DNA from 2 places in the Streptomyces sp. NPDC057445 genome. Region 1 is predicted to be linked to the other one. Evidence: predicted binding sites of a transcription regulator. Region 1 holds the regulator's gene; the other holds the start of a gene.
The links. Region 1 encodes HrcA, which represses chaperone genes, less so after heat shock. Its sites were predicted from a motif close to TTNGCACTCNGNNNNNCNGAGTGCNAA; they were not measured.
Positions count from the first base shown of each region.

Region 2: groL (chaperonin GroEL) is a predicted target of HrcA. The motif match lies at 11,215-11,241, and genes of this name have one in related genera.

Region 1 is NZ_JBHVDH010000001.1:563,855-578,282, reverse strand. Features, by position in the region: gene hemW (radical SAM family heme chaperone HemW) at 1-759, shown strand, start outside; gene ACFU5O_RS02670 (DUF3097 domain-containing protein) at 919-1,737, opposite strand; gene ACFU5O_RS02665 (MBL fold metallo-hydrolase) at 1,748-2,479, opposite strand; gene hrcA (heat-inducible transcriptional repressor HrcA) at 2,676-3,692, shown strand; gene dnaJ (molecular chaperone DnaJ) at 3,693-4,829, shown strand; partial or broken gene ACFU5O_RS02650 (VOC family protein) at 4,919-5,072, opposite strand; gene ACFU5O_RS02645 (nitronate monooxygenase) at 5,185-6,258, shown strand; gene ACFU5O_RS02640 (16S rRNA (uracil(1498)-N(3))-methyltransferase) at 6,255-6,986, shown strand; gene ACFU5O_RS02635 (hypothetical protein) at 6,957-7,340, opposite strand; gene ACFU5O_RS02630 (hypothetical protein) at 7,416-7,928, shown strand; gene ACFU5O_RS02625 (histidine triad nucleotide-binding protein) at 8,004-8,363, shown strand; gene ACFU5O_RS02620 (ribonuclease Z) at 8,374-9,282, shown strand; gene ACFU5O_RS02615 (adenosine deaminase) at 9,294-10,292, shown strand; gene ACFU5O_RS02610 (MFS transporter) at 10,335-11,669, opposite strand; gene ACFU5O_RS02605 (carbohydrate kinase family protein) at 11,997-13,124, shown strand; gene ACFU5O_RS02600 (PhoH family protein) at 13,232-14,296, shown strand; gene ybeY (rRNA maturation RNase YbeY) at 14,310-14,428, shown strand, end outside.
Region 2 is NZ_JBHVDH010000026.1:57,243-71,670, forward strand. Features, by position in the region: gene nagA (N-acetylglucosamine-6-phosphate deacetylase) at 1-171, opposite strand, end outside; gene ACFU5O_RS33085 (ROK family protein) at 171-1,103, opposite strand; gene ACFU5O_RS33090 (ABC transporter substrate-binding protein) at 1,282-2,496, shown strand; gene ACFU5O_RS33095 (DUF3263 domain-containing protein) at 3,191-3,427, shown strand; gene otsB (trehalose-phosphatase) at 3,438-4,289, shown strand; gene ACFU5O_RS33105 (trehalose-6-phosphate synthase) at 4,227-5,732, opposite strand; gene ACFU5O_RS33110 (hypothetical protein) at 5,874-7,403, opposite strand; gene ACFU5O_RS33115 (glucosyl-3-phosphoglycerate synthase) at 7,558-8,511, opposite strand; SAM riboswitch class I at 8,628-8,783, shown strand; gene thrC (threonine synthase) at 8,801-10,084, shown strand; gene ACFU5O_RS33125 (MoaD/ThiS family protein) at 10,081-10,359, shown strand; gene ACFU5O_RS33130 (cold-shock protein) at 10,823-11,026, shown strand; gene groL (chaperonin GroEL) at 11,396-13,018, shown strand; gene ACFU5O_RS33140 (TetR/AcrR family transcriptional regulator) at 13,196-13,792, opposite strand; gene ACFU5O_RS33145 (alpha/beta hydrolase family protein) at 13,958-14,428, shown strand, end outside.

The DNA of each region.
Region 1 (14,428 bases):
AGTGCCCGGCAGCACGTGCTGAAGGTGCTCGACCGCACGCACACTCCCGGGCGCCCCGAGGCGTGTGTCGCCGAGGCGAGGGCGGCGGGCTTCGAGCATGTGAACCTCGACCTGATCTACGGCACGCCGGGGGAGAGCGACGACGACTGGCGGGCCTCGCTGGACGCCGCGATCGGGGCGGGGCCGGACCATGTGAGCGCGTACGCCTTGATCGTCGAGGAGGGCACGCAGCTCGCCCGGCGGATCCGGCGCGGCGAGGTGCCGATGACGGACGACGACGTGCACGCCGACCGGTACCTGATCGCCGACGAGGTGCTGTCCGGGGCGGGCTTCGACTGGTACGAGGTCTCGAACTGGGCCACGTCGGAGGCCGGACGGTGCCTGCACAACGAGCTGTACTGGCGCGGCGCCGACTGGTGGGGCGCGGGCCCCGGCGCGCACAGCCATGTGGGCGGCGTGCGCTGGTGGAACGTGAAGCACCCCGGTGCCTATGCGGCGGCGCTCGGGGAGGGGCGCTCCCCCGGGGCCGGGCGGGAGGTCCTGCCGGACGAGGACCGGCGGGTGGAGCGGGTGCTGCTGGAGCTGCGGCTGCGCGAGGGGGTGCCGTTGTCGCTCCTCGAGCCGCAGGGGCTGGCGGCGTCGCGGCGCGCCCTGGCGGACGGGCTGCTCGAGCCCGGGCCGTACGAGGAGGGCCGGGCGGTGCTGACGCTGCGCGGACGGCTGCTGGCGGACGCGGTGGTCCGGGACCTGGTGGACTGAGGCGACCGCCCGATGTCCCCGCGGTGGCGGGGACCGGGCCCCGGCGGCGACGGCGCGCCGCGCCCGTCAGGCCCACGGACCCAGCAGCAGAGCGCGGATGGCCCGGACGCGTCGGGCGGGAAGCGGGAACCGCCCGGCAGCGGCCGACCGCCTGCCTCGCTAGCGCCCCGCGCTCTCTCCGGTCGCGGTGACGTGATCGATCAGTTCCTCCACCCGCCCCAGCAGCGCCGGCTCCAGGTCCTTGTAGCTCGTCACCCTCGACAGGATGTGCTGCCAGGCCGCGCCCGTGTTGTCGGACCATCCCAGGGCGCGGCAGACGCCCGTCTTCCAGTCCTGGCCGCGCGGCACGGACGGCCAGGCCGCGATGCCGAGCGAGGACGGCTTCACGGCCTCCCAGATGTCGATGTACGGATGGCCCACCACCAGCACGTGCGGATCGGTGACGGATGCCGCGATGCGGGACTCCTTGGAGCCGGGGACCAGGTGGTCCACGAGCACGCCGAGGCGGGCGTCCGCCGCCGGGGCGAAGTCCGCGACGACGGCAGGGAGGTCGTCGATGCCCTCGAGGTACTCGACGACCACGCCCTCGATGCGGAGGTCGTCGCCCCAGACCTTCTCGACCAGCTCCGCGTCGTGGCGTCCCTCCACGTAGATGCGGCCGGCGCGGGCGACCCGGGCCCGTGCGCCGGGCACGGTGACCGAGCCGGAGGCCGTGCGGGTGGGCCGCGGCGGAGCGGCGGAAGGGCGGACCAGGGTGACGGTCCTGCCCTCCAGCAGGAATCCGCGGGCTTCCATCGGGAACACCCTGTGCTTGCCGAAGCGGTCCTCCAGCGTCACCGTCCCCGCCTCGCAGCGGATCACCGCGCCGCAGAAGCCCGTCGTGACCTCCTCGACGACGAGACCGGGCTCGGCCGGAACCTCGGGCGCCGCGGCCGGCTTCTTCCAGGGCGGGGTCAGGTCAGGGCTGTAGCTGCGCATTGGGCAGACGCTACGACACCCCGAACCGCCGGGCCAGTTCATCCCGTTGGGCGCGTACGAAAGCGGCGTCCACCGCCGCGCCGTGCCCCGGTACGTAGACCGCGTCGTCCCCGCCGAGCGCGAGCAGCCGGTCCAGCGCGGCAGGCCAGCGACCGGGTATCGAGTCCGGGCCGGCCTGGGGCTCGCCCGACTCCTCGACCAGGTCCCCGCAGAAGACGATCTCCGGTTCGGCGGCGGTGCGCGGTACGAGCGCGACGAGGTCGTGTCCCGAGTGGCCGGGCCCGGCGTTCGCCAGCAGGACCTGTCGACCACCGAGGTCCAGGGTCCACTCGCCGCAGACGACATGCTTCGGGGGGACCAGCACGTCCGTGGCGAGTGCGGCCTCGGAGGGCGCCACACCGTGGCGGACGGCGTCCTCGCGCAGCACGTCCCGGTCCCGCACGAGCAGCTGGTCGACGCCCACCGCGCCGTACACCCGTGCTCCCGAGAAGGCCGCCGTACCGAGAACATGGTCGAAATGCGGATGGCTGAGAGCGATATGGGTCACACGCCGGCCGCCGACGAGGGACTGGATCTGGGTGCGCAGTTCGGCTCCCTCGCGGAGCGTCGCGCCCGTGTCGTACAGGAACACCGACTCGTCCCCGACCACCACGCCGGCCGTCGCGTCCCAGACGGGCAGGCGCCGCCGCCCGACACCGTCACCGAGCCGTTCCCAGCCGACGTCTTCCCAATCGATGTCCATAAGGCGACGCTATCCCCGGGCAACCAGCGACGTCTCGCCGGTCACGGCGCTGTACCGTGACCGGTTCGCCGTCCGGTCGGCCTTGCTAGGGGCGTACCCACCCGCCGTACACTGGCCGGGGAATGCTGGCACTCCGAGGAGGTGAGTGCCAGGTCACACCGGACCCGCCGATGAATCACAGCTGGAGGTGCGCACGGTGCTCAGCGAACGCAGACTCGAGGTCCTGCGCGCCATCGTCCAGGACTATGTCGGTACGGAGGAGCCCGTGGGCTCCAAGGCCCTCACCGAGCGGCACAAGCTGGGTGTGTCACCGGCCACCGTGCGCAACGACATGGCGGTGCTGGAGGAGGAAGGGTTCATCGCCCAGCCCCACACCAGCGCCGGCCGGATTCCGACGGACAAGGGCTACCGCCTGTTCGTGGACAGGCTCGCGGGCGTCAAGCCGCTGTCGTCGCCCGAACGGCGCGCGATCCAGAACTTCCTCGACGGCGCCGTGGACCTCGACGACGTGGTGGCCCGCACGGTACGGCTGCTCGCGCAGCTGACCCGGCAGGTCGCGGTCGTGCAGTACCCCTCGCTGACCCGCTCGACCGTGCGGCACGTGGAGCTTCTGGCACTTGCCCCGGCACGGCTGATGCTCGTGCTGATCACGGACACGGGCCGGGTCGAGCAGCGGCATGTGGACTGCCCGGCGCCGTTCGGCGAGACTTCGCTCGCGGATCTGCGGGCCCGGCTGAACAGCCGGGTGGTGGGCAGGCGCTTCACGGACGTGCCGCAGCTGGTGCAAGATCTTCCCGAGTCGTTCGAGGCGGACGACCGGGGCACGGTCTCGACGGTGCTCTCGATCCTCCTCGAGACACTGGTGGAGGAGACCGAGGAGCGGCTGATGATCGGCGGCACCGCCAATCTGACGCGCTTCGGCCACGACTTCCCGCTGACGATCCGGCCCGTGCTGGAGGCGCTGGAGGAGCAGGTCGTCCTGCTGAAGCTGCTCGGTGAGGCCAAGGACTCCGGCATGACCGTACGGATCGGGCACGAGAACGCCCACGAGGGACTCAACTCCACGTCCGTCGTCGCGGTCGGCTACGGTTCGGGCGACGAGGCAGTCGCCAAACTCGGCGTGGTCGGACCGACCCGCATGGACTACCCCGGAACGATGGGAGCGGTACGCGCAGTGGCACGTTACGTCGGACAGATCCTGGCGGAGTCGTAAGTGGCCACCGATTACTACGCCGTACTCGGCGTACGCCGCGACGCGTCCCAGGACGAGATCAAGAAGGCTTTCCGGCGGCTGGCGCGGGAACTCCACCCGGATGTGAATCCGGACCCGAAGACGCAGGAGCGCTTCAAGGAGATCAACGCCGCCTACGAGGTGCTGTCGGACCCGCAGAAGAAGCAGGTCTACGACCTCGGAGGCGACCCGCTGTCCGCAGGAGGCGGGGGCGGCGCCGGAGGCTTCGGCGCGGGCGGCTTCGGGAACTTCTCGGACATCATGGACGCCTTCTTCGGTACGGCGTCCCAGCGCGGGCCCAGGTCGCGGACGCGGCGCGGGCAGGACGCGATGATCCGGCTGGAGGTCGAGCTCAGCGAGGCGGCCTTCGGCACGACGAAGGACATCCAGGTCGACACGGCCGTCGTCTGTACGACGTGCTCGGGCGAGGGTGCAGCGCCCGGTACGTCCGCCCAGACGTGTGACATGTGCCGGGGCCGCGGTGAGGTCTCGCAGGTCACCCGCTCCTTCCTGGGCCAGGTCATGACCTCCCGGCCGTGCCCGCAGTGCCAGGGCTTCGGGACCGTGGTCCCGACCCCGTGCCCGGAGTGCGCCGGCGACGGGCGGGTGCGTTCCCGCCGGACCCTGACGGTGAAGATCCCCGCCGGTGTCGACAACGGCACCCGCATCCAGCTCGCGGGCGAGGGCGAGGTCGGGCCCGGTGGCGGTCCCGCCGGTGACCTGTACGTGGAGATCCACGAGCTGCCGCACCACATGTTCCAGCGGCGCGGCGACGATCTGCACTGCACGGTGACCATCCCCATGACGGCGGGCGCCCTCGGCACGAAGGTGCCGCTGGAGACGCTCGACGGGATGGAGGAGGTCGACATCCGTCCGGGCACGCAGTCGGGCCAGTCGATCCCGCTGCACGGGCGCGGTGTCACGCACCTGCGGGGCGGGGGCCGCGGTGACCTCATCGTGCATGTCGAGGTCCAGACGCCGTCGAAGCTGGATCCCGAGCAGGAGAGGCTGCTGCGGGAGTTCGCGAAGCTGCGCGGTGAGGAACGGCCGATGGGGCAGTTCCAGCCGGGGCAGCAGGGATTGTTCTCCCGTCTGAAGGACGCGTTCAACGGCAGGTGAGGGGCTCGCCCCTCAGGGCTCAGAGCTTGCCGCAGTGGTGAGCGAGGGCGGGGGCTTCCCCGCCCTCCCCGCCCTCCTGCACCCCGTGCTCAGCGGTGCCCCAGCACATCGACGACCTGGCCGTCGGGGTCCCGGACGAAGAACCGGCGCACTCCCCACTCCTCGTCCTGCAACGGGTGCACGATCTCCGCACCGTTCTCCCCGCATGACGGCGTAGGCGGCGTCCACATCGTCCAGGGGTACTACGGCACACGAGCCCTCGCCCACACTTTCGCGGCATGTCCTGATTCTCGCGGGCGTCCCGGGGCGGAAGCCGGGATTCGGCCACGGCGCCGGGACATGGCACCATGCGGGCATGTCCTCCGCACTGACCGATCTCTGTCGTCATCCGATCGTGCAGGCCCCCATGGCGGGCGGCGCTTCCTGCCCCGAACTGGCCGCCGCCGTGAGCGAGGCGGGCGGCCTGGGGTTCCTGGCCGCGGGGTACAAGACCGCGGACGGGATGTACCAGGAGATCAAACAGGTGCGCGGGCTCACCGGGCGGCCGTTCGGGGTCAACCTGTTCATGCCGCAGCCGCAGTACGCCGACGCCGCGGCCGTCGATGTGTACCGGCATCAGCTCGCGGGTGAGGCGACCTGGTACGACACTCCCCTCGGCGATCCTGAGGCCGGACGGGACGACGGCTACGAGGCCAAGCTGGCCATCCTGCGCGACGACCCCGTGCCCCTGGTGTCGTTCACGTTCGGATGCCCCACCCGGAGCGCCGTCGCCGCTCTCAAGCGCGCCGGAACGCTCATCGTCGTCACCGTCACCACACCCGAAGAGGCCCAGGCCGCCCAGCACGCGGGTGCCGACGCGGTCTGTGTGCAGGGCATCGAGGCCGGAGGCCACCAGGCCACGCACCGGGACGACCCCGCGTCCGACGGGTCCGGCACGGGGCTGCTCGCCCTGGTCCCGCAGATCCGGGAGACCGTGCAGCTCCCCGTCATAGCGACCGGAGGCCTGATGCGCGGCAGCCAGATCGCCGCCGTCCTCGCCGCCGGAGCCGATGCCGCCCAGCTCGGCACCGCGTTCGTCGTCTGCCCCGAGTCCGGGGCGAACGCCCTGCACAAGCAGGCCATGACCAATCCGCTGTTCACCAGGACGGAACTGACCCGCGCCTTCTCCGGCCGCCCCGCCCGCGGGCTCGTCAACCGCTTCATGAGCGAGCACGGACCGTACGCGCCCGCCGCCTACCCCGAGGTGCACCACCTCACCTCCGGTCTGCGCAAGGCCGCCGCGAAGGCGGGTGACCCGCAGGGCATGGCGCTCTGGGCCGGCCAGGGCCATCGCATGGCCCGCGAACTGCCCGCCGGACAGCTCGTCGAGGTCCTCGCCGCCGAACTGGGCGCCGCGAGCGCCGCCCTCGCTCTGAGGAACGGCTCATGACCGCGCCCGTCTTCCTCGTCGACCACGTCCACGCGGGCACCGTCACCCTCGACGGGCCGGAGGGCCGGCACGCCGTTTCCGTACGCCGCCTGCGCGTCGGCGAGGAGATCGTGCTGACCGACGGCCACGGCACCGGCGCCTACGGGACCGTCGCCGCGGTCGAGGGCAAGGACCGCCTCGACGTCACCGTCACCGAGCTTCGCGAGGAGCCGGAGCCCGCGCCCCGTATCAGCGTCGTGCAGGCGCTCCCCAAGGGCGATCGCGGTGAAGTCGCCGTCGAGACCATGACCGAGACCGGCGTCGACGCCATCGTGCCCTGGGCGGCTTCCCGCTGCATCACCCAGTGGAAGGGCGACCGCGGCGCCAAGTCCCTCGCCAAGTGGCGTGCCACCGCACGCGAGGCGGGCAAGCAGTCACGCCGCCTCCGCTTCCCGGAGGTCGCGGACGCGGCGACGACCAGGCAGGTCGCCCAGTTGATCGCCGGAGCCGACTTCGCCGCGGTCCTCCACGAGGAGGGCGCAGAGCCCCTCGCCGGCGCCCCGCTCCCCGCGACCGGTGACATCGTGCTCGTGGTGGGTCCCGAAGGGGGCGTGTCACCAGAGGAGTTGGCCGCCTTCGCGCAGGCGGGGGCGAAGCCGTACCGCCTCGGCCGGAGCGTACTGCGCACCTCCACGGCGGGTACCGCCGCGTCGGCGCTGCTACTGGGGCGTACCGGCCGCTGGTCCTGACCCGAGGTCCCTGACGATCGCGTCGAAAAGCGGCCACCCGTCGGCCTCCGCCATGCCGTGGGCGTCCGGCAGCAGCCCGCGTGAGCCGGCCTCCTCGAGGAACCGGAGCACGACACCCGGCTCGTGCAGATTCAGGGTGTTGTCGTGCGCGTCGCCGAGCAGACCGGACGACCGGTACGCCCCGGCGACCGGACGGCCCGCGCCTGCGCGGAACACCAACCGCAACTGGGCGTGCCGGGCGTCCGCGCGACGCACGGTCAGGATCTCGTGGCATTCCGGGTGCAGATGCCCCACCGACCACAGCCATACCGTCCGGCCCACGGTCAGCCGCCGTGGTACGCGCGCCCGTCTCATGTCCCCACCGTACGGGGCACCTTGTGGCCGCAACTGGTCTACCGCGACGGAAGGCGCGGTGGCACGCTGCCGTCCATGGGCGCGTACAGACGTGTACTGGCAGCGATCGGCCTGGCCGGTGCGGCAGCCCTCGGCGCCGCGGCCTGCGAACCCGGCGCCGGAGGGCTCAGTGCCACCGCGGTGTCCTTCACCACGGACACCACGGGCACGCGCGCGTTCGAACGCGCCGGGGTGGACGTGCGCCGGCTCAGCTGCACGGCCACGCTCGACACCGGGCCCAGCGCCTCCTCCTCCCCGAGGAGTTCCTCCACGCCCCGCAGTGTCGCCACCGTCGACTGCCGGGGCGAGAGCGGTGACGGCCGGAAGATCACACTCAAGGGCAAGGTCACCCAGGAGCTCGGCGGCCGTTGCGTACGCGGCGACCTCACCGCGAAGGCCGGCGACCGGACGGTCTTCCGTGCCAATGTGCTCGGCGACTGCACCGCCTCGGCCACCCTGGCCCCCGGACCCTCCTCCGGAAACGGCGCACCCCGGCCCACGGTCACTGTCACCGTGACCGTCACGGAAACCAGGACCCCCGGCAAGTAGTCGCGGTCGGCGGCCCGCCGCACGGCGATAGCATGCGCACATACTGATCGTCGGAGTCGTGAAGGGGCCCGGACCATGGCGGGAGAACCGCAGGCCGACTGCCTGTTCTGCAAGATCGTCGCGGGGGAGGTGCCCGCCACCGTCGTCCGTGAGTCCGAGACGACCGTCGCCTTCCGCGACATCAACCCGCAGGCGCCGACCCATGTGCTCGTCATCCCCAAGGTGCACTACCCGGACGCCGCGACGCTCGCCGCGGCCGAGCCGTCCGTCGCCGCCGACATACTGCGCGAGGCGGCCGAGGTCGCGGCCGGTGACAAGGTCGACAAGACCGGCTTCCGCATCGTGTTCAACACCGGGAGCGGCGCGGGCCAGACCGTGTTCCACGCACACGCCCATGTCCTCGGAGGCCGCGGCCTCAACTGGCCTCCCGGTTAAGCGATCACTCATGTCAGTACGAGAACTGGTCGTGCTCGGCACCGCCAGCCAGGTCCCGACCCGGCACCGCAACCACAACGGCTACCTGCTGCGCTGGGACGGCGAAGGCATCCTCTTCGACCCGGGTGAGGGCACCCAGCGGCAGATGCTGCGCGCGGGCGTGGCGGCGCACGACATCAACCGGATCTGCGTCACGCACTTCCACGGTGACCACTCCCTGGGGCTCGCCGGGGTGATCCAGCGCATCAACCTCGACCAGGTCCCCCACCCGGTCACCGCGCACTACCCGGCCAGCGGACAGCGGTTCTTCGACCGGCTCCGCTACGCCACCGCCTACCGCGAGTCCGTCGAACTCAACGAGCGCGCGATCGCCGACGGCGGCGTACTGGCCACCACGCCCTCTTACACCCTCGAGGCGCGCAGGCTCTCCCACCCCGTCGAGTCCTTCGGCTACCGGCTCACCGAGCCCGACGGGCGCCGCATGCTGCCGGAACGCCTCGCCGCGCACGGCATCAAGGGCCCCGACGTGGGCCGCGTCCAGCGCGGGGAAGCCGTCGGCGGCGTCACTCTCGAGGACGTCAGCGAGATGCGCAGGGGACAGCGTTTCGCCTTCGTCATGGACACCCGCCTGTGCGACGGTGCCTACGAACTCGCCGACGGCTGCGACATGCTCGTCATCGAGTCGACCTTCCTCGACGAGGACCACCGCCTCGCCACCGACCACGGCCATCTCACCGCCGGCCAGGCGGCCAGAGTGGCGCGCGACGCGGGCGTGCGGCATCTCGTACTGACGCACTTCTCCCAGCGCTACAGCGATCCCGGGGAGTTCGAGCGGCAGGCCCGTGCGGCGGGCTTCGACGGCGAACTCTCCGTGGCCCACGACCTCGTACGGGTCCCCGTACCCAAACGCGAACTCTGAGCGAGCACAGAATGCCACTCCCCAAGGCCGAACTGCACGTCCACATCGAGGGCACCCTCGAACCCGAACTCGCCTTCGTCCTCGCCGAGCGCAACGGTGTCCGGCTGCCCTACGCCGGCACGGAGGACCTCCGCGAGGCGTATCTCTTCAGCGATCTCCAGTCCTTCCTCGACCTCTACTACGGCCTGATGGCCGTCCTGCACACGGCCGACGACTTCACCGAACTCGCCGACGCCTACCTCGCGCGGGCGGCCGCGCAGGGCGTGCGGCACGCCGAGATCTTCTTCGACCCGCAGGCACACACCGCCCGGGGCATCCCCATCGGCACCGTGATCGAAGGGCTCGCGCACGCGCTGGACCGCAGCGAGGAGCGGCACGGCATCTCCACCCAGCTGATCATGTGCTTTCTACGGGACCAGCCGGCCGAGTCCGCGACGGCCACCCTCGACGCCGCGAAGCCGTACCTCCACCACATCGGCGGCGTCGGCCTCGACTCGGCCGAGGCCGGGCATCCGCCCGCCAAGTTCCGCGAGGTCTACGCCGCCGCCGAGTCCCTGGGCCTGCGCAAGGTCGCCCATGCGGGCGAGGAGGGCCCGCCCGCGTACATCGCGGAGGCCCTGGACGTCCTCGGCGTCGAGCGCATCGACCACGGGCTGCGCGCGATGGAGGACCCGCAGCTGGTGGAACGGCTCGTGCGGCAGCGGGTACCGCTCACCCTGTGCCCGCTGTCGAACGTCCGGCTGCGCGCCGTCGACACGCTGGAGGACCACCCGCTCCGCGCGATGATGGACGCCGGTCTGCTGGTGACGGTCAACTCCGACGACCCGGCCTACTTCGGCGGCTACATCGGGGACACCTTCCACGCCGTTCGCGAGGCGCTCGGGCTGGGGCAGGAACAGCTGCGGGAGCTGGCGCGGAACTCCTTCGACGCGGCCTTCCTCGAGCACGACGAGCCGCGTCGTGAGCGCTACCTCGCGGAGGTCGAGTCGTACGACTTCGACACGGACTGAGACCGCCGGCGGGAGCCGTCCGGAGCCCGCCCAGCGGCACGGTCAGGAGGCGAGAGCCTTCGACGACCGGTCCCTCTGAAGAAGCCGGCGCCGGCCCCGGACCGGGGCCGCGATCTCCGCGACGGTCTGCTCGGGTGCGCCGACCTGCGGGACACGCGCGCCCGTGCCCGACGGGGCGGCGCCCGCGACAACGGCTGCCGGGTTGCCGCCGCGCCGGCGGACGGCGCCGGGCACCAGGGGACGGCCGGACGTGTGCAGGGCCACGGCGGTCATCGGGGCCGTCACGACCAGGAGCAGGGCGCACAGGACCAGGCCCATGCCCGGATACCCCGCGTGCTCGGACAGGACGCTCCCCGTCACCGGTCCGCAGGCCACCCCCAGCGACGAGGCGGAACCCACCAGCACCGCCCATCGCCCGCGCGGGTCCAGCGACGCGGCCAGCCCGATCAGATAGGACAGGACCACGGGGTAGAAGACGTTCCACAGGACCTCGCCCAGCGCGAAGCTCATCAGCCCCCGCGCCGACGAACTGACCACGATGCAGACCCCGATCAGCGCCGTGCCGGCCCCGATGGGCACCGCCCGGCCGAGCCTCGAACCCAGCGCACCCGCGCCCATGACGCCCGCGAGCCCGGCGCCCAGGCCCACCGCGAAGACGGCGCCCACGGTGACCTCGCTCAGCCCGGCCTGGGTGATGCCGATCCGTCCGCTGACGCCCCACAGCGCGTTCTGCGCCATCGACCAGCAGAGCATCGCGCCCGCGAGCACGGCACCCGAACGCCGCCGGGGCAGCGGCGCCCGAGGCCTGACCGGGACCGCGGCGGAGCCCCCCGACTCCGCCACCGCCCCCGCCAGCCGCCCTGTCGCCGGCCACACGGCCACCGCGGCCAGGGCGAGCGCCGCGAACGGCAGCACATGTCCGCCCCCGAACTGCGGAATCGTCAGATACAGCGCCCCTGCGGACGCCGACACCGCCAGCAGCCCCAGCGCGGACGCCCGGTGCGGATCCCGCTGCGCCGCGATCCCCGCCGCGGCGACCGCCGTCGCCGTGCCGGAGCCCAGGCCGCCGACCGCCGCCCCCGCGACCACCAGCGGCACGTACGAGGTCAGCGCGGCGGCGCCGTACCCGGTCAGGGCCAGCAGCAGCCCCAGCCTGGACAGCCGCCGCGGCCCGTACCGCTCCACCCGCGACGCCAGCACGAAGCCGGCGACGGCCGAATGGAGCAGGAGGGTGGAACCCACAAGACCGGCCTCGGCCGGGGTGAGTCCGAGTCCGGCGGAGAGACGGCCGACGACGGTCGGCAGGAGGTATGCGGCGAGGTAACCGGCGGCGAAGACGGCGACCAGGGGCCACACGGCGCGGGGGCGCGAAGGCATGGGCGTTCCCGGGAACAGGGCAGGGCGAAACGGGGGGTCAAAGAGGGGAGGAGCGCCCGGTGTTGCACAGGAACGCGCGCCAATTTGTATCAAGCGTGCCCGGGGCCGGAGAAGGTGGGATGGTGTGAGGCGGGACACATTCGGTTTGTGCGGGATCCCCCGGGGTAGGCGATCTCGGTTTTCGCGCGAGGTGCCGCCCTCGGGGACGGCCGGGGATCAGGCACACTGGCCGGATCCGCACCGCTCCGCACTGCTCTGCGCCGCATTCCGGGAGCCGCCGTGATCACGCCCGACGGAGATCCGCAACGCACCCCAGGCGCCCGCCCGTTGGGCGAGCGCGTCGACCCGCCGGTTACCCGGCGGCTGGACCCGCTGGGTGCCCTGCGCGCGGACGGCGACCCCGAGTGCGACGTGTTCCTCACCGGCACGGTCTTCCTCGACATCATCTTCACCGGCCTCGACAGCGCGCCGGTCCGCGGCACCGAGTCCTGGGCCAGGGGCATGGGTTCCAGCCCCGGAGGCGTCGCCAACATGGCCACCGCCCTCGCCCGCCTCGGCCTGCACACGTCACTCTCCGCCGCCTTCGGCGACGACCACTACGGCGACTACTGCTGGGACGCGCTGGAGCAGGGCGAGGGCATCGACCTCTCCCTGTCCCGCACCATCCCGGGCTGGCACTCCCCGGTCACCATCTCCATGGCGTACGAGGGCGAGCGCACCATGGTCTCGCACGGCCACGAGGCACCGCCGCCCGACGACCCCGCGACCAGCGGCGCCCTCCTGGCCGACGCCATCCCGCCGCGCGCACGCGCCGCCGTCGCCTCCCTCGCGCCGCGCCGCCGCGAGGGCTGGATCGCGGAGGCGGCCGCCCGCGGCGCCCGTATCTTCGCCGACGTCGGCTGGGACGAGACCGGTCGCTGGGACCTCGCCGCCCTGCCCGGCCTCGAGCTGTGCGAGGCGTTCCTGCCCAATGCCGAGGAGGCGATGCGCTACACCCGTACCGACTGCCCCCGCGCCGCGGCCCGTGTCCTGGCCGAGAAGGTTCCGGTCGCCGTCGTCACGCTCGGTGCGGAGGGCGCCTACGCGGTGGACGGTGCGACGGGCGAGACCGCGGAGGTCCCGGCGATCGAGGTGGAGGCCCTGGACCCGACCGGCGCGGGCGATGTGTTCGTGGCGGGATTCGTCACCGGCACGCTGGCGGGCTGGCCCCTCGCCGACCGGCTGGCCTTCGCCGGGCTGACGGCCGCGCTGTCGGTGCAGGAGTTCGGCGGGTCACTCTCCGCACCCGGCTGGACGGAGGTGGCGGCCTGGTGGCAGCGCGTCCAGGCCCTGGCCGACCAGGACCCGGCGGCGCTGAACCGTTACGCGTTCCTGGGCAGGCTGCTGCCCGCGTCCTGCCGCCCCTGGCCGCTCGCCCGCGCGGTCCCGACGGTCGGCTTCCGGCGTTCCCCGTGAAAAAGACTTCGGGACTGTCAGCGCGGGGTCGTACGCTTGGTTCCCAGAGGTTGTCGAGCAGCGAGAACCCTGCAACAGGAGGTATGTGCAGGCCACAGTGCCGGCCCATGACTCAGACACCCAACGCCCAGACCCGCCCCCTGGAGCCCTCCGGGGGCACGGGGGACCCCGCAGCGCCGGGGCAGGCGCGAGCCCGGTTCACCGTCCCCGCCAAGCATCCGATGGTGACCGTTCTCGGTTCGGGCGACGCCCTGCTGCGCGTGATCGAGAAGGCCTTCCCGGCGGCCGACATCCATGTCCGGGGCAATGAGGTCAGTGCGACCGGTGACGAGCGGGAAGTCGCTCTGATCCAGCGCCTGTTCGACGAGATGATGCTGGTGCTCCGCACCGGACAGCCGATGACGGAGGACGCAGTGGAACGCTCGATCGCCATGCTCCGGGCGAGCGAGAACGGCAACGGACCGGACGAGACCCCGGCCGAAGTCCTCACGCAGAACATCCTCTCCAGCCGCGGCCGCACCATCCGTCCCAAGACCCTCAACCAGAAGCGTTACGTCGACGCGATCGACAAGCACACGGTCGTGTTCGGCATCGGCCCCGCCGGTACCGGCAAGACGTACCTGGCCATGGCCAAGGCGGTCCAGGCCCTGCAGTCCAAGCAGGTCAACCGGATCATCCTGACCCGGCCGGCCGTGGAGGCGGGCGAGCGCCTCGGCTTCCTGCCCGGCACGCTCTACGAGAAGATCGACCCGTATCTGCGGCCGCTCTACGACGCCCTGCACGACATGATCGACCCGGACTCGATCCCGCGCCTGATGGCCGCGGGCACGATCGAGGTCGCGCCGCTGGCGTACATGCGGGGCCGCACGCTCAACGACGCGTTCATCATCCTCGACGAGGCGCAGAACACGAATCCGGAACAGATGAAGATGTTCCTGACGCGTCTGGGCTTCGAGTCGAAGATCGTCATCACCGGTGACATCACCCAGGTCGACCTGCCCGGCGGGACCAAGAGCGGTCTGCGCCAGGTCCGCGAGATCCTGGACGGGGTCCCGGATGTGCACTTCTCCATGCTGACGTCGCAGGATGTCGTCCGGCACAAGCTCGTCGGCCGTATCGTCGACGCTTACGAGCAGTACGACAGCCGCAACGGCAACACCCACGGGAAGTGAACCGATCAGCACCATGTCGATCGACGTCAACAACGAGTCCGGAACCGAGGTCGACGAGCAGGCGATCCTCGACATCGCCCGCTATGCGCTCGCTCGGATGCGTATCCACCCGCTCTCCGAGCTCTCGGTGAT
Region 2 (14,428 bases), on a different contig from region 1:
GTGCATGTCCACGAAGCCGGGGACCAGCCAGTGGCCGGAGAGATCCGTGGAGGGCGTGTCGTCGGGGGCGTGCGCGGCGATCCGCGTGCCGTCGACGATCACCCGCCCGTTCTCGGCGACCCCGGCCGGCAGCACGACCCGGGCGCCTGTGAGAACCATCCGGTCGGCCATCAGGCGGTTACCTCCGTGGTGAGCAGGTCCCAGGCGAGGAGACCCGCGCCCAGGCATCCGGCGGTGTCCCCGAGGGCCGCCGGGACGATCGAGGGCAGCCTCTGGAAGGTGACCCGTGCCTCCACCGCGGCCCGCAGGGGTGTGAACAAGGTTTCTCCTGCACCGGCGAGTCCGCCACCGATGATCAGGGTGCGGGGGTCCAGCAGGGTGAGGGCGGTGACCAGCCCGTCGGCGAGCGCGTCGATCGCTTCCTGCCAGACGCGTACGGCGCGCTCGTCACCGGAATCGACGGCCTTGGCGCAGTCGGCCGCGTCCGCGCCGGGATCGCCGCTCGCGGTGGCCCACGCCCGCGTCACGGCGGCGGCCGAGGCGAGGGTCTCCAGACAGCCGTGCTGTCCGCAGCCGCACCGGGGGCCGCCCGGCCGGACGACGACATGGCCGATCTCCCCGGCGTACCCGTGCGCACCGGCCTCGATGGCGCCGCCGATGCCGATGGCGCCGGCGATGCCCGTGCCGAGCGGCACGAACAGGAACCGGTCGGCGCCCCGGCCCGCGCCGATCCGCCCCTCGGCGAGGCCGCCGGTGCGGACGTCGTGGCCGAGGGCGACGGGGACACCGCCGAGCCGCTCGCCGAGCAGGTCGCGCAGAGGCACGTCGCGCCAGCCGAGGTTCGCGGCGTACACGGCGATGCCGTTCGCGGCGTCGACGATGCCGGGTACGGCGACCCCGGCGGCGACGGCGCTCTCGCCGTAGCGCTCCTCGCCGTACGCCCGCAGCTCGGCGGCGAAGCCGAGGATCGCTTCCACGACCGCCTCGGGCCCGCGCTCGCGGCCGGTGGCCCGGCGCACCTCGTGGAGCAGTGTCCCGTCCTCCCTCGCGAGGGCGGCTTTCATCCCGGTGCCGCCCACATCGAGGGCGATGACGTGTCTCACGCGTACAGTTTCGCCCCCGGACCCGGAAAGGTCTAGTCCACTGTTCGGGTTGCTGCGTTTTGCCCGAGCGTGTGTGCGTGGTGTAGACCTCTGGGGTTCATTTCTCAGATCAAGGTGGGGGGCGCGAGCGTTGCAGCGGCGCTATTTCGGTCCGACGGCGGCGGCAGTCGCACTGGCCATGACGGCGGTGCTCGCCGGGTGCGGGAGCACCGGAGGGGACGGGGAGGTCACGCTCCGGCTGGTCGCGGCGGACTACGGGACCGGCCCGAGCGACACGTCCCAGAAGTACTGGGACGACGTGGCGAGGGCCTTCGAGGCCAAGAACGCGGGCATCAAGGTCGATGTCGACGTCTACTCCTGGAAGGACGTCGACCGCAAGGTCGGCGAGATGGTGGACCAGGGGAACGCCCCGGACATCGCGCAGATCGGCGCGTACGCCGACTACGTCGAGAGGGACAAGCTCTACCGCACCGAAGAGCTGGTCTCCGTCCCCACCCAGGCGAACTTCCTGCCCCTGCTGAGCGAGGCGGGCCAGGTGAACCGCATCCAGTACGGGATGCCTTTCGCGGCCAGCACGCGTCTGCTGTTCTTCAACGAGAAGCTCTTCACGGACGCGGGGCTGCGGGCGCCGACCACCTGGGGTGAGATCCGCGCGGCCGCGCAGAAACTGAAGGCGCAGGGGGTGAAGTACCCCTTCGCGCTGCCGCTGGGCTCGGAGGAGTCACAGGCAGAGGCGATGATCTGGATGCTGAGCGGGGGCGGGGGCTACCAGGACCGCACCAGCGGTGCGTACGAGATCGACTCGACCGAGAACATAGAGACCTTCCGCTGGCTCAAGGACAACCTTGTCACCCCGAAGCTGACCGGGCCGGTCGCCCCCGCAGAGCTGGATCGCGCCGAGGCCTTCGCGGCGTTCACGCGCGGCGAGGTCGGGATGCTCAACGGCCACCCGACCCTGATGCAGACGGCGGAGAAGGCCGGTGTCAAGGTCGGCAAGGTGCCGCTGCCGGGGGCCGACGGCGAGGCCAGGGCGTCGATGGGCGTCGCCGACTGGATGATGGCCTTCAAGCAGAACGGCCACCGCAAGGAGATCGGCCGCTTCCTCGACTTCGCGTACAACGACACGAACGTCCTCGAATTCTCCGACCGTTACGACATCCTGCCGGTGACGATCACGGCGAGCCAGACGATGGCGGCGGACAACAGCCACAAGGACCTGCGGGAATTCCTGGAGGCCCTGCCGACCTCGGAGCTCTACCCCTTCGGCGAGAAGTCGTGGGCGACGGTGAGCGCGAGCGTGAAGAAGAACATCGGCGGGGCGGTGGCGCCGGGGGGCGACCCGGCGGCGGTCCTGACCCGCATCGCGACGGAGGCGGCGTCTGCGGCGGAGTAGCGGGTCGCTGCGCGGGCGGTACGGGTCCGCTGCGCGGTGCGGGTGGGGGTGCGGGTGTCGTGGTGGGCGGTGCCGTGTTGGTTGGCCGGGGTGTCCGTCCTCAAGCGCCGGACGGGCTTAGTGTGCGGGCCGGTGCCGTGACTGCGGCCGGGGTGTCCGTCCTCAAACGCCGGACGGGCTCATGCGGCTGCTGTCGGTGGTGGGGGGGCGGGGCTCCTCCGGGCTCGACTCCTCGGGGACGGCGGCGTACCGCCGACCTCGGAGGCAGCCGGTGGTTCCGCCGTCCCCTGCGGGGCCGACCCTGCACGGCCCCGCCCCTGGCGCGTTGCCGACTGCCGCCCGGTGGGTGGGCAACAGACACGCGACCACGGCGATCGGCCCACCACCCCTGGCCCCGAGGGGGGCCGTGGAGGGGTCGTGTCCGGGACACTAAAGCGTGATTTGTGGCGCGGCGTGGGCGCCGCCATCGAGGTGCCGGTTAGCGCGCCGTAAATCATGCCGTCCCGGATGCGAGCCCCGGAACGGCCCCCAACGCCCGCGACCCGGTACCGGCCGACCCCGTACACCTGAGCCCGTCCGGCGATTGAGGACGGACACACCGGCCAACCAACACGGCACCGTCAACCACGACAACCTCACCCGAACCGCCCGCGCCAGCGACCCGCGCCAGCGACCCGGCAACTATGTTGCTCATATGACCGAAGGTGAGCAGCTCTCCGAGCGGGACCGCGCTGTCCTCCGGATGGAGCGGAGCGACTGGCCCGGACCCGGGGCCAAGGAGCGGGCGATACGGGAGCGGTTGGGGATGTCACCGACGCGGTACTACCAGCTGCTGAACGCCCTGCTGGACGACCCCCGCGCCCTGGCGCACGATCCGGTGACCGTCAATCGCCTCCGGCGAGTGCGGGACTCCCGCCGCGAGCGCCGATAGGGTCGGCAGCATGGGCAGCCATTCGGACGACGCACTGCCGGAGCCGACCACGTCCCAAGGACGGGAAGGCCTCGCCGCGATTCTCGAGAGGCCGCGGGAGACCGTGGTCGCGCTGGACTTCGACGGCACGCTCGCCGACATCGTGCCCGACCCGGAGCAGGCCCGCGCCCATCCCGGCGCCGTCGAGGCGATCGCCGGGCTGGCATCGCAGGTGGCGTCCGTCGCCATCCTGACCGGGCGCCCGGCCGGGGTCGCCGTCAGGTACGGCGGATTCGAGGGCCGGCCCGGCCTCGAACGCCTCGTCGTACTGGGCCATTACGGCGCCGAGCGCTGGGACGCCCGCACCGGTACGGTCCAGGCCTCCGCCCCGCCCCCCGGCCTCGACGCCGTACGCGCGGAGCTGCCCGGGCTCCTCGACTCGGTCGGTGCCTGGGAGGGCGTCTGGATCGAGGAGAAGGGCCGCGCGGTCGCCGCGCACACGCGCCGCGCCAAGGATCCACAGGCCGCCTTCGAGGCGCTGCGCGGCCCCATCGCCGAGCTGGCCGCCCGCCACGGACTGATCGTCGAGCCGGGGAGGCTCGTCCTGGAGGTGCGCCCGGCCGGCGTCGACAAGGGCGTCGCGCTGGAGGAGTTCGTACGGGAACAGCAGGCCGGTGCCGTGCTGTACGCGGGTGACGACCTCGGTGATCTCGCCGCCTGCGCCGCCGTCGAGAAGCTGCGTTCCGACGGCATCCCCGGACTGCTGGTGTGCAGCGGCACCGACGTGCCGGAACTCGCCGAGCGCGCCGACATGGTGCTGTCAGGTCCGGCCGAGGTCGTCCGCTTCCTCGCCGCCCTCGCCGAGCGCCTCAAGCGCGTGTAGCTGCTCCAGGAACCATTGCTGCGGCGGCAGCGCTGTCGCCGCGGCGGCCAGCCGCTTGGTGCGCTCGGCCCGCTCCCCGTCGGGCATCGTCAGCGCCTGGTGGAGCGCGGCGGCGGTGCCCGTGACGTCGTACGGGTTCACCACGATCGCCTCGTCGCCGAGCTCCTCGTACGCCCCGGCCTCCCGGGACAGCACCAGCGCACATCCCGCGTCCGAGACGACCGGGATCTCCTTGGCGACGAGATTCATCCCGTCCCTGATGGGATTGACCAGCGCCACGTCCGCAATCCGGTACGCGGCCAGCGACCGCGCGAAGTCGTCCTTGACGTGCAGCACCACCGGTGTCCAGCCGGGCGTCCCGTACTGCGCGTTGATCTCCTCGGAGAGCCGCGCGACCTCCGCCGTGTAGTCGCGGTAGACGGGCAGGTCCTGCCGGGACGGGTACGCGAAGGCCACGTGCACCACGCGTTCGCGCCACTCGGGGCGTTCGTCGAGCAGTGTCCGGAACGCCAGCAGACCGCGGACGATGTTCTTGGACAGCTCGGTCCTGTCCACGCGGACGATGGTCTTCCGGTCGCCCTCCCCGCCGACCTGGTCGCGCAGCGCGACCATGCGTTCCTCGACGTCCAATTCGTGCGAGCGCCGCCGCAGGAACCCGGCTTCCGCGCCGAGTCCGTGCACTCCGACCAGCGTCGTCCGGAAGGCGGACTCCCCGGTCGGGGAGTGCCGGATGCGGGGGCGCGGGTCGTCCGGCGCAGAGGAGACGATCCGCCCGTCCTCGGCGACGTTCCCGGCGCACTGCATGAAGGCGGACGCCCATCGCCAGGTGAGGAAGCCGAGCCGGTCCGCGCCGAGCATCCCCCGCACCAGTTCCTCCGCGACGTCGTCCGGCAGCATCCGGAAGTACTCAGGCGGTGCCCACGGCGTGTGCGAGAAGTGCCCGATCCGCAGATCGGGGCGGAGCTCCCGGAGCATCCCGGGCGCGAGCGCCAGGTGGTAGTCCTGGATCATCACTACGGCGCCGGGCGCGGACTCCGCCGCCAACGCGTCGGCGAAGGCGCGGTTGTAGGTCCGGTAGGCGTCCCACTGCCGGCGGAACTGCGCGTCGAAGACCGGCTCCAGCGGGGTCTGGTACAGCATGTGGTGGACGAACCACAGTACGGAGTTCGCGATGCCGTTGTACGCGTCCGCGTGCACGGTGGCGTCGATGTCCAGCATCCGTACGCCCGGCTCTGCGACACCGCGGCGCACCGCCTCGCGGTCGCCGTCGCCCAGTGCGGCGCACACCCACAGGGCGTCCGCGTCCGTCCCGATGGCCGAGAGACCGGAGACCAGCCCACCGCCGCCACGCCGGGCGTCGAGTGTGCCGTCCTCGCGGAAGGCGTATGTGACCGGACCGCGGTTGGAGGCGACGAGTACCTGCGCCGCGCGCTCGGAGACCATGTCGCCAACCTAGCCCGTCCGGTAACCGCTCAAACGTACGGCCGGACTCCGTCGGCGGAGTCCGGCCACACGATCACCCGATCGGCCACACGATCACCCGATCGGCCACACGGTCACCCGATCAGCCACAGCGTCACCCGATCAGTGGTCACGGCGCCGATCGCGCGTCGCGGCCACGGCGATCGCACCGGCCGCGGTGAGTGCCAGGGCGAGGGCGCCGAGCAGCCAGAGCCGTTCGGTCCGCCCGCCGGTGGCGGCCATCTCGCTGGGGCTGCCGTTCGCTCCGGCGGGACGGCCCGGGCCGTTGCCGGGAACCACCGGGGCGGCGCCGGGCTTGTCCGGGGCTCCTGACCGCACCGGCTGCTGCGGGTGCCGGGGCTGCTCCGTGGTCGCCGGAGGCACGGGCCGCGCCTGCACCCTCCCCTCACCCCTGTCCGCGTCGGCGTCACCGGGTTCGCGGTTCTCCCGGTTCTCCCGGTCCGCCCGGTTCTCCCGGCCGTTCGTGCCCTCGGTGCCCTCGGTGCCCTCGGTGCCCTCGGTGCCCTCGGTGCCCTCGGTCCGCTCCGAGGCGACCGGGTCCGGCTCCACGGTGGCCTGAAGTCGCGCGTCCCCGGCGCCCTCCTCGCCGACGGTGACCGTGTACGTCACCGTCGTGTCGGCGGGTGAGCCCTCCGCGCCGGACGCCTTCTTCGTGACCTCCGGATCCGGCACCGGGGTGGACAGGGCCAACGCCGATGCCACATAGGCGTCGTCGCCCGACCTGAACGACACCTTCGCGGACGTGGCGCCCACTCCCGCCCCGGTCTGGCCGTCGACGAGGAAGCGGTCGCCCATGGAGGTCCGACCCCCGTACGCCGCGACGGACGCCCGGACCTGGCCCCCGGAGCGGTAGAAGCCGCTCACCGAGACGGTCGTCGCGGGGGAGGCGGGGCGCTGCAGGACGTGTCCGCCGTAGACATGGACGTTGCGCCGTTCGGGGGCGTACTTCTCGTCGGGGCGGTCGTACGCGTAGACGACGGTCAGCGACCAGCCCGCGCCGCAGCCCTCTTCGGCCGAGGCCCAGATGTCGCCGACCGTGACGGGCAGCGGGGTGCCGGAGCCGGTGACGTCCTCGAAGGCGGCGGTGACGTCGGCCTCGCCGGTGTAGAAGTGCGCTCCGGACGCCGCCCCCCGGTCCTGGACCAGATTCTCGGCCCTGACCACGACCGGCTTGCCCTTGCCGACGCTGATCGTGGGGGTGGAGTCGAGCGGCGCGCCGGGGGACGAGCCGGAGTCCGACCGGCCTCTGTCCGACAGGTCCGCGTCCGACCGGTCGGCGGCGCCGAGATCCGCATCGGACAGGTCCGCGTCCGGGCGACGGTCGTCCGGCCGGTCCGCGTCCGCGCCGGAGGCGGCGCAGCGGTGGAGCAGCTCGCCGTCCGGGCTCCGGTACGTGCCGTCGTTGCCGCCCCAGAACAGCCGGGCATAACTGACACGGGCCCCCGGTGGGACGCCGACCTGGCCGGTTCCGGTCCGTTCGGCGCCCTGGACGGCGCTGCCGACGGTGGTGAAGTCGCCGTACAACGACGCGTCGTACCGCTTCTTGAAGGGGGACACGGCGTCGCCGGCGGCCCTGCCAGGGAGGAGCATCCCGGTCGAGACGACGGCGGAGGCGGTCGTGAGAACCGTCAAGGCCCCGACGAAACGAGGCAACCTGGAAGTCCGGCGCCAAGCGCCCGTGAGTTTCGCATAGCCCATATCTACGAAACTTAGACAATCCGATGGATTGTGGCGTGCTGCGGCGCACATGCGTTAGGCCGCCGGTGTCGTCGGGCCGCCGGTGCGGCTATGCCGCCCTGCGCTTCGCGTACTCCACGATCTCCACCATCGGAGGCCGTTCCTGGGTGTCCACCTCATGCGTCCGCGGCACGAACCCCTCGTCGCCCCGTTCGAACTGCGTCAGTGCCGGACGCACCAAATGGCCGCGGGAAAGTCGCAGTTGCGCCGTGCGGTAGATCGCCGCCGCCATCCGGCCCAGCGCCTGCCCGTCCTGGTGCCGGTGCAGCCGCACCCCCACGTCGACCTGCGCGAGCGCGTCGAGCCCGACCGTGTGCAGTGCGTCGACCAGCAGTCCGAGCTCCACCCCGTATCCGACGGGGAACGGCAGCCGCTCCAGCAGCGACCGCCGCGCCGCGTACTCCCCGCCCAGCGGCTGGACGAATCCGGCCAGCTGCGGCCAGTGCAGATTGAGCAGCGGGCGGGCCACCAGTTCGGTCACCCGGCCGCCCTGACCGGGGGTGCCCCCCAGCGGCCGGTCGTACATCGCCTTGACGAACTGGATTTCCGGCTCGGTCAGCAGCGGTCCGACGATGCCGGAGACGAAGTCGGCGGAGAACTCCTTCAGGTCCGCGTCCACGAAACAGACGATGTCGCCGCTCGTCACCAGCAGCGAGCGCCACAGCACCTCGCCCTTGCCGGGGACGGCCGGGATCCGCGGGAGTATCGCGTCCCGGTGCACGACCCGCGCGCCCGCCTTCGCCGCCACCTCGGACGTGCGGTCCGTCGAACCCGAGTCCACGACCACGAGCTCGTCCACGAGAGGCACCGCGTCGGTCATGAGCTCGCGCCGGATCACGGAGACGATCTCGCCGACCGTCGTCTCCTCGTTCAGGGCGGGGAGCACGACGCTGACCGTCGTACCGTGCTTGGCCGTGCGCTTCGCGGCGACGAGCTGGTCGAGCGGGCGGTCTGCCACGGACCAGGACCGCCGGGCCAGCCAGCGCTCCACCTCTTCCAGCACGTGATCTCCATCTCGCGGATCGGACGACCATCTCAAGGGTCCGGGGGTTCGGTTACAGTCTTGAACAACGCGGACGACCCTCGCATGCCGGGGGCGTCACGCCGACAATCACATACCGCTCATCCAGAGGGGCAGAGGGATACGGCCCGTTGAAGCCCCGGCAACCCTCCAGCCGGTTCTCGTCGCACGTCTTACGACACTCGCGCGGGGCCCCGGCTAGGGAAGGTGCCAATTCCGTCTCGTGGCGAGATGCGCCGCGAGGAAGATGAGGAGAAAGGGCCTCGCCTCCATGGCTGCGCAGACTGTTGCCACCACCACCGAATCTGTCGATCTGGGCCCAGCCTCCGGGCTCTCCTGCCGCGAGTGCGGCGAGCGGTTCGCTCTCGGCCCGATCTTCGCGTGTGAGATCTGTTTCGGGCCGCTCGAAGTCGCGTACGACCTGCCGAGCGGCGACCCGGACGGTCTGCGCAAGCAGATCGAGAACGGCCCGGCCAACCTCTGGCGCTATGCGCCGCTGCTCCCCGTCCCCGCCGACGTGGCGAGCAAGCCGAACCTGAACCCGGGCTGGACCGAGCTCGTCAAGGCCGACAACCTGGCCCGTGAGCTGGGTGTCACCGGCGGTCTCTACGTCAAGGACGACTCCGGCAACCCGACGCACTCCTTCAAGGACCGCGTCGTCGCCCAGGCACTGGAGGCCGCCCGCGCCTTCGGCTTCACCACGCTCTCCTGCTCCTCCACCGGCAACCTGGCCGGCGCGGTCGGCGCCGCCGCCGCCAGGGCGGGCCTGCGCTCCTGCGTGTTCATCCCGCACGACCTGGAGCAGGGCAAGGTCGTGATGGCCGCGGTGTACGGCGGCCGGCTCGTCGGTATCGAGGGCAACTACGACGACGTCAACCGCTTCTGCTCCGAGCTCATCGGCGACCCGGCGGGCGAGGGCTGGGGCTTCGTCAACGTCAACCTGCGGCCGTACTACGCCGAGGGTTCCAAGACGCTCGCGTACGAGATCTGCGAGCAGCTCGGCTGGCAGCTCCCCGACCAGATCGTCATCCCCATCGCCTCCGGCTCCCAGCTCACCAAGATCGACAAGGGTCTGCAGGAGCTGATCAAGCTCGGGCTCGTCGAGGACAGGCCGTACAAGATCTTCGGCGCCCAGGCCGAGGGCTGCTCCCCGGTGTCCGTGGCCTTCAAGGCCGGTCACGACGTGGTCCGGCCGCAGAAGCCGGACACGATCGCCAAGTCCCTGGCGATCGGCAACCCGGCCGACGGCCCCTATGTCCTGGACATCTGCCGCCGTACCGGCGGAGCCGTGGAGGACGTGACCGACGAGCAGATCGTGGACGCGATCAAGCTGCTGGCCCGCACGGAGGGCATCTTCACGGAGACCGCCGGCGGGACGACCCTCGGCGTGGCGAAGAAGCTGATCGAGGCCGGTGTGATCGACCCGTCCCTCACGACCGTCGTCGTCAACACGGGTGACGGCCTGAAGACCCTCGACGCGGTGGCTCCCACGACGGGTATGTCCGCAGTCATCCGCCCCAACCTGGACTCCTTCCGAGAGGCTGGTCTCGCATGAGCGTCAACGTCCGCATCCCCACCATCCTCCGCACGTACACCGGCGGCCGGGCCGAGGTCCCGGCGGAGGGTGCCACCCTCGCCGAGGTCATCGCCGACCTGGAGACGAAGCACACGGGAATCGCGGCCCGTGTGCTGGACGACCAGGGCAAGCTGCGCCGCTTCGTGAACGTGTACGTCAACGACGACGACGTCCGCTTCGAGCAGGGGCTGGAAACGGCGACCCCGGACGGCGCCGGCGTCTCGATCATCCCGGCCGTCGCAGGCGGCTGCTGAGCCCCTGAACCGGCCACGGTGCGTTACCTGAATTGCCCCTTCCGCAAGCTAAGCGGAGGGGGCAATTCTGCATGGTTGAGCGCGGTAGAGTTGGGAAGTCCCCTCCGCAGCGTGTGCCAGACGCATATACGAATGTGTCCGCGCACGACAAGAAACAGCCAAAGTGTTCGAGCGGGATGCGCATTAAGTGCGCTTTGCCCGGCCCGAGTTGCCCGGGAATGCTCGGAATTCTTCCCTTTATCCGATCAGGCGTGCCCAGATTTCTCGTCCGATTGACCTGTTGCAGACGGCAGTTGGACAGATACATTCAGCCGCGGTCGACGCGTTCCGGCACACACTCATGGTGGTCTCTCCATCCCCCCTGGGGGTGAGGAAACTGTCCGTGAGTGAGGTCTGAAGTGAGGTCTGACCCGGGTCCGCGAAGTGCGGACCTGTGCAAGGGCCAGTAATAGGGGAGTTAGGCATGGCTCAGGGCACCGTCAAGTGGTTCAACGCGGAGAAGGGGTACGGCTTCATCGCGGTCGACGGTGGTGCGGATGTTTTCGTCCACTACAGCGCGATCCAGATGGACGGCTACCGCACCCTGGAGGAGGGTCAGCGGGTCGAGTTCGAGATCTCGCAGGGCCAGAAGGGGCCGCAGGCGGACATGGTCCGCGCAGCCGGCTGAGCGCCGACTGACTGCAGCGACATGACGGAGGGCCCGCACCCACGGCTGGGGGTGCGGGCCCTCCGCCGCGCCCGGACCGGAGGCTTCTTCGAAGCCGCTTGCGCCCTCCCGTCACCCGACCGCCGCCCCTCATCGAGGCTTCTTCGAAGCCGCTTGCACTCTCTGGGTCCGAGTGCTAATCATTGGCGTTAGCACTCTACGAGTGAGAGTGACAACTAAGGACCGGGTCGGTGAGGCCCGCACGCCTGGTGGGGCCAGGAACCACAAGGCATGCAGGCCGTCCGTCGCGGGCGCCAGCGCGGTCCGGAGCAATCCTCCCCCGTGGCCTGCGGCACGGGGGGACCCCCAAGTCCGGGAGGACCACTTCACATGGCCAAGATCATCGCGTTCGACGAGGAGGCACGGCGCGGTCTCGAGCGCGGGATGAACCAGCTCGCCGACGCCGTCAAGGTCACCCTTGGCCCCAAGGGCCGGAACGTCGTCCTCGAGAAGAAGTGGGGCGCCCCCACGATCACCAACGATGGTGTCTCCATCGCCAAGGAGATCGAGCTCGAGGACCCGTACGAGAAGATCGGCGCCGAGCTGGTCAAGGAAGTCGCCAAGAAGACGGACGACGTCGCCGGTGACGGTACGACCACCGCGACCGTTCTCGCCCAGGCGCTCGTCCGCGAGGGCCTGCGCAACGTGGCGGCCGGCGCCAACCCGATGGCCCTGAAGCGCGGCATCGAGAAGGCCGTCGAGGCCGTCTCCGGCGCCCTGCTCGAGCAGGCCAAGGACGTGGAGACCAAGGAGCAGATCGCCTCCACCGCCTCCATCTCCGCCGCCGACACCCAGATCGGCGAGCTCATCGCCGAGGCCATGGACAAGGTCGGCAAGGAAGGCGTCATCACCGTCGAGGAGTCCCAGACCTTCGGTCTGGAGCTGGAGCTCACCGAGGGTATGCGCTTCGACAAGGGCTACATCTCGGCGTACTTCGCCACCGACATGGAGCGTATGGAGGCGTCGCTCGACGACCCGTACATCCTGATCTTCAACGGCAAGATCTCCAGCGTGAAGGACCTGCTCCCGCTGCTGGAGAAGGTCATGCAGTCGGGCAAGCCGCTGCTGATCATCGCCGAGGACGTCGAGGGCGAGGCCCTGTCCACCCTGGTCGTCAACAAGATCCGTGGCACCTTCAAGTCCGTCGCCGTCAAGGCCCCGGGCTTCGGTGACCGCCGCAAGGCCATGCTCGGCGACATCGCCATCCTCACCGGTGGCACCGTCATCTCCGAGGAGGTCGGTCTCAAGCTGGAGAACGCCACCCTCGACCTGCTGGGCCGCGCCCGCAAGATCGTCGTCACCAAGGACGAGACGACGATCGTCGACGGCGCCGGTGACAGCGAGCAGGTTCAGGGCCGCGTCAACCAGATCCGTGCCGAGATCGAGCAGTCGGACTCGGACTACGACCGTGAGAAGCTCCAGGAGCGCCTCGCGAAGCTGGCCGGCGGCGTGGCCGTCATCAAGGCCGGTGCCGCGACCGAGGTCGAGCTCAAGGAGCGCAAGCACCGCATCGAGGACGCCGTCCGCAACGCGAAGGCGGCCGTCGAGGAGGGCATCGTCGCCGGTGGTGGCGTGGCTCTCATCCAGGCGTCCTCCGTCTTCGAGAAGCTGGAGCTCGACGGCGACGAGGCCACCGGTGCGCAGGCTGTGAAGCTCGCGCTCGAGGCCCCGCTGAAGCAGATCGCCGTCAACGCCGGCCTCGAGGGCGGTGTCGTGGTGGAGAAGGTGCGCAACCTGACCCCGGGCCACGGCCTGAACGCCGCGACCGGCGAGTACGTCGACCTCATCGCCGAGGGCATCATCGACCCGGCCAAGGTGACGCGCTCCGCGCTGCAGAACGCCGCGTCGATCGCCGCGCTGTTCCTCACCACCGAGGCCGTCATCGCCGACAAGCCGGAGAAGGCCTCCGCGGCCGCTCCGGGCGGCATGCCGGGCGGTGACATGGACTTCTGATCGACCTCTGGTTGATCAACCGTCCTGAAGACCGAGGGCGGCACCCCCTACTCCCAGGGGGTGCCGCCCTCGGGCGTTTTTCCGGGTGTCCATGCGCTTGGATCGGGCCGGATCAGTGAGCGGCAGGGTCCTTCCTCCACGAACAGCCCCTCGCCGCGTACGGGCTCGCCGGCGGCATCAGGATGACTGCGGTCGCTGTAGTCCCTGGAGGAGCAGTTCGATCATTCGGCGGGGGTCATAGCGGGAATCGCTGTCGTGTCCGATGCAGAGGTTGCCGATGGCGCGCATCAGTTCGTAGGCGTGCGTACCGGGCCCGATTTCGCCGGCGTCGACTGCGGCGTCGAGCAATTGCGCGCAGGCGGGCACCAAGCGGTCAAGGAAGTAGGCGTGCAGCGCCTCGAAGCCACTGCTGTCCGATTGCAGCGCGTTGGCGAGTCCGTGCTTCGTGACCAGGAAGTCCACGAAGAGGTCGACCCACTGTCGGAGTGCTGCGAGTGGGGAGTCGGCACTGGCCAGCAGGTTCGGGCCGGCCTCTGCGCATGCCTCGACCTGGTGGCGGTAGACGGCGACGACGAGATCCGCCCGAGTCGGGAAGTGGCGGTAGATCGTCCCCACCCCGACGCCCGCTCTGGCCGCGATCGCACGGATCGGTGCGTCGACGCCGGAGTCGACGAACACCGCAGCGGCGGCGGCAAGCAGCGTCTGCTGGTTGCGCAGCGCGTCCGCCCGCTTGCTTCGGGCCGGCACCTCCCCGGACTGGCTCGTACTGGACACCACGCTCTCCTTCCGACGGCCGTTGACTAAGCGGAACAGCGTTCCGTATATTATACGGAACAACGCTCCGCTTTCGGTGCGGCCGAAGCGGGTCACTCCTGACCCCTCCCCCGCCGCCAGCCGAATGAGACCGGCAGCAGAGCCCATGGAAGGGAAATGCGCATCATGAGCGAATCGACTTACGCGGCCGCCACCGTCAGCTTGCCCGCTCCCGTCCTCTCGGTCAGTCCGGTGGTGCTGTCAGCTCCCGGCAGAGCCGTGGACCTGGAGGTGCGGGTCTCCGCGCCCGTGACCGGGAGCGGGTTGCCGGTCATCCTCCTCTCGCACGGTCAGGGCTACTCGAACAACCTCTCCTCACTGAACGGCTACGCGCCACTCGCCAACTTCTGGGCGGCGCACGGCTTCGTCGTGATCCAGCCCACCCATCTGAGCTCGACGACGCTGAGCCTGGATCCCGATACCCCCGGGGCGCCTCTGTACTGGCGATCACGGGCCGAGGACATGAAGCGCATCCTCGACCAGCTCGACGTGATCGAGGCCGCCGTCCCGCAGCTCCTCGGGCGCCTGGACCGAAGCAAGGTCGCCGTAGCCGGGCACTCGATGGGCGGGCACACCGCGAGCCTGCTGCTGGGCGCC